One region of the Clostridium celatum genome, then DNA from elsewhere that is predicted to be linked to it. Evidence: riboswitches for the same ligand, from Rfam matches in the RefSeq annotation. Region 1 holds a riboswitch; the other holds the start of a gene.
What was found. A riboswitch is a leader RNA that binds a small molecule or an ion and turns the genes downstream of it on or off. The one in region 1 is predicted to bind glycine.
Positions count from the first base shown of each region.

Region 2: another riboswitch for glycine. It lies ahead of LPC13_RS00240 (trimeric intracellular cation channel family protein); the one in region 1 lies ahead of LPC13_RS01675 (alanine/glycine:cation symporter family protein).

Region 1 covers NZ_JAJKGM010000002.1:97,369-101,788, forward strand. Annotated here, with positions in the region: gene LPC13_RS01665 (D-2-hydroxyacid dehydrogenase) at 1-457, shown strand, start outside; T-box leader at 523-718, shown strand; gene LPC13_RS01670 (2-isopropylmalate synthase) at 820-2,322, shown strand; glycine riboswitch at 2,391-2,465, shown strand; glycine riboswitch at 2,466-2,560, shown strand; gene LPC13_RS01675 (alanine/glycine:cation symporter family protein) at 2,797-4,203, shown strand.
Region 2 covers NZ_JAJKGM010000001.1:58,114-62,533, forward strand. Annotated here, with positions in the region: gene LPC13_RS00225 (NAD(P)-dependent oxidoreductase) at 1-827, shown strand, start outside; gene LPC13_RS00230 (hypothetical protein) at 949-1,320, shown strand; gene LPC13_RS00235 (hypothetical protein) at 1,573-1,737, shown strand; glycine riboswitch at 1,805-1,890, shown strand; glycine riboswitch at 1,894-1,970, shown strand; gene LPC13_RS00240 (trimeric intracellular cation channel family protein) at 2,024-2,623, shown strand; gene LPC13_RS00245 (type 1 glutamine amidotransferase family protein) at 2,876-4,420, shown strand, end outside.

The DNA.
Region 1 (4,420 bases):
TGGAGCTAAGGTTATATATTATTCTACATCTGGAAAAAATTCCAGTGAAGAATTTGAACGAGTTTCATTAGATGAGCTGTTAAAACAAAGTGATGTAATTTCAATACATGCGCCATTGAATAATAATACATTAGGATTAATCAATTATGAAGCATTATGCAAAATGAAAAAATCAGCAATACTGATAAATATGGGTAGAGGACCTATAGTGGTAGAAAAAGATTTAGCTAAAGCTATTGATGAAGAAGAAATAAGAGGGGCAGCTTTAGATGTTTTCGAAATAGAGCCAATTAAGGAGGATAATGAACTGTTAAATATCAAAAATAAGGATAGATTAATATTATCTCCTCATATAGCATGGGCTAGTGTTGAGTCTAGGGATAGATTATTTAAGGAAGTAGTGGAAAATATAAAAGCATTTTATAGAGGAGAAGTAAGAAATAGAGTAGATAAATAGAAAAATAATAAAACTCACGTCTGTTGACAAAAATATTCTTATATAGTAATATTATTAAAAAGAATAAAAAGGCAAGGATTGAGAGTAGTAGAAAGTAATTAATTTTTCAGAGAGTAGACGGTTGCTGAAAGTCTATAAATTAGTATTTTTGAACTCGCTCATGAGCAATAAAGGTGAAAATTATAGTAACTTTTATCGGGTAAAAACCGTTATTTTAATTAAGTATAATTTTGGATGGTACCGCGCAAACACGCTCCAATACTGGAGAGTTTGCGCGATTTTTTTATTAATAAAAAATTTATCAGTAGAGTTTAAATTTAATTACTAACTAAAAACTACTAATTAATAACAGGGGGCTTTTAATTATGAAAAAGATTTATATTTTCGACACAACATTAAGAGATGGGGAACAAACTCCGGGAGTAGCATTAAATCCACAAGAAAAATTAGAAATAGCAAAACAATTAGAAGCAATGGGGGTAGATGTAATAGAAGCTGGCTTCCCAATATCATCCAATGGTGATTTTGAAGGTGTTAAGTTAATTGCAAAAAATATTAAAAATTCAACGGTAAATGCTTTAGCTAGAGCTAACAAATCAGATATAGATAGGGCATATGAAGCAATTAAATATGCTCCTAAAAAAAGAATACACACATTTTTAGCTACATCTGATGTTCATATGAAATATAAATTAAAAATGAGTGAAGAAGAAGTGCTAAAAAGGGCAACAGAAATGGTATCATATGCTAAAACACTAGTTGATGATGTAGAGTTTTCACCAGAAGATGGGTCAAGAACAAGAAGAGAATTTCTATATAAAGTTTTAGAAAATGTTATTGATGCTGGTGCAACTGTAGTTAATATTCCTGATACAGTAGGGTATTCAACTCCAAATGAGTTTGGAAAATTAATAAAAGACATAAAAGAAAATGTACCTAATATAAGTAAGGCAAAAATAAGTGTACATTGTCATAATGATTTAGGATTAGCAGTTGCAAATTCATTAGCTGCTATTGAAAATGGGGCAGAACAAGTAGAGTGTGCAGTTAATGGATTAGGAGAAAGAGCAGGCAATGCAGCTCTTGAGGAGATTGTAATGGCTCTTAGAACAAGAAAGGATATATATAAGTGTGATACAGGGATATCTACAGAAAGAATTTATAGAGTTTCAAGTATTGTTGCACATTTATCAGGGATATCAGTACAACCTAATAAGGCAATAGTAGGAGCAAATGCTTTTGCACATGAATCAGGAATACACCAAGATGGAGTGCTAAAAAATAGAGAAACTTATGAGATAATGACGCCGGAATCGGTAGGATTTAAAACTAATAATATGGTCTTAGGAAAACACTCAGGTAGACATGCGTTTGAAGATAGGATAATAGAGCTAGGATATAATTTAACTAAGGAACAATTAAATGAAGGTTTTAAAAAGTTTAAGGATTTAGCTGATAGAAAGAAGGAAATTTCTGATAAGGATATAGAAGCAATAATAAACCAAGGAGTAGTTTCAATTGAAGATTATTATAAGGTTGAAGTATTTAATGTTTCTACAGCTAAAAACATATCAGCAACAGCTACAGTAAAAATACTTTACAACGACATTGAAAAAGTAGAAGCAGCTTGTGGTGATGGACCAGTAAGTGCCCTTTATAAGGCCATAGAAAGGTCAATTGATATTAGTCCAGTATTAGAGGATTATTCTATACAAGCTATAACATCAGGTTCAGATGCGCTTGGTGAAGTTAAAGTTAAGTTATCCTTAGATGGTAAAAAAGTATTAGGTATGGGAATAAGTACAGATGTAATAGAGGCAAGTTTAATGGCATATATGAATGCATTAAATAAATTAAGAAATTAAAAAGATAAAAATGCTTGATTTTTTTTGAAAAGCTATATTATAATACCAATATAATTTAATATGTTCGGATGAAGGTAATGGGAGAGCGATTTAGAATCCACCGAAGAAGTAAATCTTTCAGGTATTAGGACCGTTACTGGACGAGCCTCTGGAGAGACTCAGATGAGAGCACCGAAGGAGCAAGGTTTAATTTTTATAATTAAATTGAAACTCTCAGGTAAAAGGACAGGGGATAAAGTATAGTAATAAGTGAATATTATAAATTAGTAATTTAAATAAATAATTATTAACTATAACGATGATAAGTATTTATAATAAATATTAGCATTTGTAGTTGTTATTAATTATTTATTTAAATAAAGCAATATACAAGATCTATAAGAACTTTTATATTAAAAATACTAGTTATAATCCTTACTTTTATAACTAACTTTAATCTCCTCCTAGAAATTTATTTTTAAGGGGGATTTTTTTATGGAATTTTTTAAAGAAATTGAAAATGTATTAAACAGTATTAATGGAATAGTATGGGGAGCACCTTTACTAATATTACTAGTAGGAACAGGTATTTATTTTACTTTTAAACTTGGGTTACTTCAAATTACTAAATTGCCACTTGCATTAAAATATTTATTTTCTAAAGATGATGAAGCAGATGATGAAGCAGCAGAAGGTGATGTATCAAGTTTTGCTGCACTTTGCACCGCATTATCAGCAACTATAGGAACAGGAAATATAGTAGGGGTTGCAACTGCTATATCTACAGGTGGGCCAGGGGCCTTATTTTGGATGTGGATAGCTGCTTTTTTTGGAATGGCAACTAAGTATGCTGAGGGTGTACTAGCTATAAAATATAGAGAAGTAGATGAAAATGGTCAAATGTCAGGTGGACCGATGTATTATATAGAAAAGGGTGTAGGAAATAAATTTTTAGCAAAGATGTTTGCTATATTTGGGGTTGCTGTTGCGTTACTTGGGATAGGAACATTTGGACAAGTAAAATCTATTTCATCAGCAGCTAAGATAAGTTTTAATATTCCAGTAGTAGTTACTGCAATAATTGTTACAGCGTTAGTTACGTTAGTTACTTTAGGAGGAATAAAAAGAATTTCATCAGTTGCAGAAAAAATAGTTCCTAGCATGGCAATATTATATATATTAGGAGCACTAATGGTTTTAATATTTAACTATAAAGCTATTCCAAATGCTATTAATTTAATTATAACTAGTGCATTTAATCCTAAGTCAGCTCTTGGAGGAACAGCAGGAATAACAGTTGCAATAGCAATTCAAAGAGGTGTTGGCAGAGGTGTTTTTTCAAATGAAGCAGGGCTTGGAAGTGCACCTATTGCATCAGCAGCAGCTAAGACAAAATCTCCAGTTAAGCAAGGGTTGATTTCTATGACAGGTACATTTATAGATACAATAATAATATGTACAATGACAGGACTTGCAATTATATTAACAGGAAGTTTTAATAGTGGGTTAGAAGGTGCAGAAATAACTACCTTAGCATTCCAAAGTGGATTGCCATTTGCTGTATTAGGAAAGTATGTGGTTAATATAGGATTAATATTTTTTGCATTCACAACTATAATAGGGTGGAATTATTATGGAGAGAGATGTATTGAATATTTAACTGGAGTAAAAGGAATAAAATTATATAAAATTGTATTTATAGCTTTTGTTGGTATAGGGCCATTTTTATCACTTGATTTAGTTTTTATAATAGCTGATATTGTTAATGGGTTAATGGCATTACCCAATTTAGTTGGATTAATAGCATTGAGACATGTTGTTATAAATGAAACTAATGAGTATTTTAAGAAAATTAAAAATGAAAGCAAAGATGAAAAAAGTAGTAAATTACAAATAAATTAAAAATAAGTATGCCTCAAAATTATAATTTACCAATTAGTCTTGAAGCTTTCCAAATAAAAAGCACACAGTAAGATTAAATGTTCTTATGGTGTGCTTTTATAATATTTGTTAATATAATTTATTTTTCACAAAGTACTAGCTATTTAGAGTCGGCTCCATTTTTTTATAATGATGAGAATATTATATTCTTGAAAAATATATATTTAATTATGAAAAG
Region 2 (4,420 bases), on a different contig from region 1:
GGGTTATGGGAAGTTCTATGGCAATAAATTTAAAGAAGAGTGGACATAATGTATCTGTATATAGTAGAACACTTTCAAAGTGTGAACCTTTAAGGGAATACGGTATTGAAGTTAAAGACAGTATTAAAGAATGTGTTAAGGATGCAGATGCAGTATTTACTATTGTTGGCTATCCAAAGGATGTAGAAGAGGTTTATTTAGGGAAAGAAGGAATATTTGAATATGCAAGAGAAGGTGCATATTTAGTAGATATGACAACATCATCACCACTTTTAGCAAAGAAATTATATGAAAAGGGAAATAAATTTCATATTTTAGATGCGCCAGTTTCAGGCGGAGATATTGGAGCAAAGAATGCTACTTTATCTATTATGGTGGGTGGAAACAAAGAGGATTTTGAATATATGTATAATGTATTTGAATGCATGGGAAAAAATATAATTTATCTTGGAGAAGCAGGTAGTGGACAAAACTGTAAAGCTTCTAATCAAGTAGCCATAGCAGGAACTATAGCTGCAGTAGCAGAATCTATAATTTATGCTAAAAAGTCAGGACTTGATCCTAAAACAGTTTTAGATGCTATATCAAAAGGTGCAGCTGGTAGCTGGCAACTACAAAATAATGGTTATAAAATGATAGAAAAAGATTATGAACCAGGATTTTTTAATAAGCATTTTATAAAAGATATGAAAATAGCTAAAGAGGTAATGGATGAAAAAGGTGAAAGCCTTCCTGTACTTAATAAAGTATTAGAAATGTATGAAGAATTAGCTAAGAAAAATTTTGAAGATAAAGGTACTCAAAGTATTATAGAGGAATATCTATAAAGAAGTAAACTAACTTAAATATAGGCTATTAAAAGCAAGTAAATATTAAGATAAATTTAATCACTTTGTAACATAATTGACAAATTTATGTTCTATAATGTATACATAGAGGTGATTAATTATGGGGAAAAATTTAAAATTTGTAAATGAAAAGCATGAGAAAAATTATATAAGTTTAATTAATAAATTTGTTAGTAAAATAAATAAGGATATTGATGTAGTATTAAAATTAATTAGTATTGATGAAGTTTATAATATTGCAAAGGAATATATAAAAGGAACAACTATAGAGTTTAAAGAATTATTAAATGATTCAAGAATGACAAACACAGCATTATTTATAGGAGAGCTAGCATATAGCTTTTTAATTAAGAAGTTTGCAGTAAAATCCATATCAAGTACAAGAAATTTAGATACGGATACAAGAAATTTTATTATTAACTTATTAGATTCATATGCAACCCTCGATAAGCAGAAAATTAGTTGTGCATAAATCATAAGTTTTGAAATGTAAATAATTTAATAATGCTGTTTAAGTAATGTTAGTAATGGCAAATGAAAGATTAAATTTTCTTAGAAAATATAAATCTTCATTTGCCATATTTATTTGAAATAAAATTATTGCTTTATAGGTTTTTATTATTGATTTCAGCAGATAATAAAGTTTAAAAGTAGTTGAATACATTAGTCAAATTAATTTACAAACTGATAAAGTATTTTAATTAAAGATAAGGAGAGATAAAAAATGAAAAAGTGTATGTATTGCAAAAAAGAGTTAAATAAGGATTATGTAGATAATAAAATAGGAGTATTTTGCTCAGAAGAACATTATGATAAATATTTAAGTGAGCTTAGTGTTGAAGAATATATAGAGTTACAAACTTCTATATGTGTATGTAGTGATGAATAGTTAAGTAAATTTTATATAAAAATATTGAATTGATAAAAAGATTTTATTATAATTTAAAGGTATTTCGTTGATAAATTTGGGAGATACTGTTTTAATTCAGAGCCGAAGGGGAAAGTGCGGCAAACTCTCAGGCAAAAGGACCAAATTTTGAGAAAACTCTGGAAAGCTCATATAAGACACCGACGAAGCAATCTTAAATGTAGTAAGAGAATCTTTCAGGTAAAAAGACAGAGGCGCAATTATTTTAATAATTAGTCTTAATCTATATTTTTAAGGGGGATTTTAGTTGGACTACATTGCTATTTTAGAGTATATTGGTGTTTTTGCTTTTGCAGTATCAGGAGCTATTGTTGCTATAGAAGAAGAGTTCGATATTTTTGGAATATATATAATAGCTATAATTACAGCAATGGGTGGAGGAGTATTAAGAGATATAGTTACTAATGTTGGTATACCGGTATTTTTTACTAGCTATAAAACTATACCATTTATTATAGCAGGAGCATTACTTGCTATAATATTAAAAGGAAAAGTTAAGTATAAAAATTTATTTATGTTTATTGATGCATTAGGATTAGCTGCATTTTTTGTATCAGCAGCAAGTAAGGCAATAGAAAGTAATTATAATTTTATGGTTTTTTCATTTGTAGCTGGAATAACTGGAGTTGGTGGTGGAGTACTTAGAGATATTATAACTAATAGAAAACCACAAATATTTAAAAATGATATTTATTGTGTTGCAGGAGTTATAGGTGTAACTATATTATGGTTTATTTATCCAGTGGTAGGATTGGAAACAGCTCAATTCATATCTTTAATAATTATAATAGCTATTAGGGTAATAAGCTATCATAAGGAAATTAACCTACCGGTTATAAGTGCATAAATTTAAAAAAAGACTAATATTAAAATAGGATAAAAGCAATTATATAAATAATAAAATAAATTTATTTGTTAAAGTTGGACAAAAAGTGATTATGTAACTTAATTAAATGTTATATAATCACTTTTTGTTTTTTTTTATTGTAAGAAAATTTTAAGAAAATCTTAAAGGAAAAAATAAGAAGATAAAGGAAAAATGGGGTAAAATATAATATGAAGTATATAAATAACAAATAGTGTGAAATGGGGGAGCTTAATGAAAAAAGGAAAAAGTAAAAAAATATTTAGCTATATATTACTAATTTTTATTTTTAACTTAATAATGCCTAATATACAGGTTAGTGCAAATGAAAAGAATAGTAATTATAAAGTAACTATAGATTATGGAATTGATGGTAAATATAGAGCTCAAAAGTATATGCCTATAGGTATTAATGTAGAGAATTTATCAGAAGATTTTAATGGAGAAATTGAGGTAAGAGTAGCTAGTGATTCACAAGGTGGATATGATGCATATGCTAAAGAAGTAAATGCTAAAGCAGGCGAAAATATAAATGTATCAATTCCAGTAAAGTTTATTGAAAATTCAACTAAAGGAACTATATGTTTAATTAATAATAATAAAGTAGTTTATGAAAAAGAATTATTACTTTTTTCAGGGCGAATTAATGATGCAAATGTTTTTACAGGGCTATTAACTGATGATGCAACAGCATTAGGTTATTTAGGAGAAATATCCTTTAATACCTCTTATTCAACAGCTGGAAAAATTAATACTGTTAATTTAAATTCAGATATTATAGGAAATAATTATTTAAATATTGATGGTTTAGATTTAATAATAGTAAATAATTATAATATGGCAAATTTAAAAAAAGAACAATATGATGCTTTAAATACTTGGGTAAATAATGGAGGAACATTATTAATATCAGCAGGAGCTAATGAGAGTAAGACTATAAATAATATAGACAAAAGCTTTTTAAATATTTCTTCAAATGGAACTAATGAGAAGAATGTAAAGTTAATAAATGAAAGTTTAAATTTAATATTATCATCATTGAATATAGATGATGCAAATGTAGTATATGGAGAAAATGGTCAAGAGTTAGTATATTCTAAGAAAAAGGGAAGTGGTGAAATTTTAATAACTACTTTTGATATAGGCACAGAACCTTTTATATCTTCTAAAGATGCAAGTAGCCTAATGCAAAATATATTAACTCCAATATTTGATAAAGTTTATGAGAATATAACTCAAAATAATTATTGGAATTACAGTTATGGAATTAATTCTATATTAAATTATATACCAGTAGAAAATATATTAAGCACAACTACTGTTGTAATAATACTAGCTATATATGCAATTACAGTAGGAATAGTGCTTTATCTAGTTTTAAAAATGGTAAAAAGAAGAGATTTAACTTGGGTTATACTACCAGTATTAGCAATTGCTTTTACAATATTTATTTACTTAATTGGTGGGAAAATGAGAGTAAATGATGTAATTTTAAACTCTTTAAATATTATTTCTGTAAATGAAGATGGAAAAGGTGAAGTAAATGGTTATTTAGGAATTGGTAGTAAGTATAAAGATAATCTTGTAATAGAAAAAGATGAAAATTTAGAAATGAAATATATAAATAGTGATAATTACTATTATGGAGAAGCTGGAAATGAATCAATAACAAAATTAAGAGTGAAGACAACTTATAGTAATAATAATTCTTACTTTACTTTTTCAGATACTGATGCTTCAGATATAAAAACATTTAAAGTAAAGGGAGAAGAAGTTTTT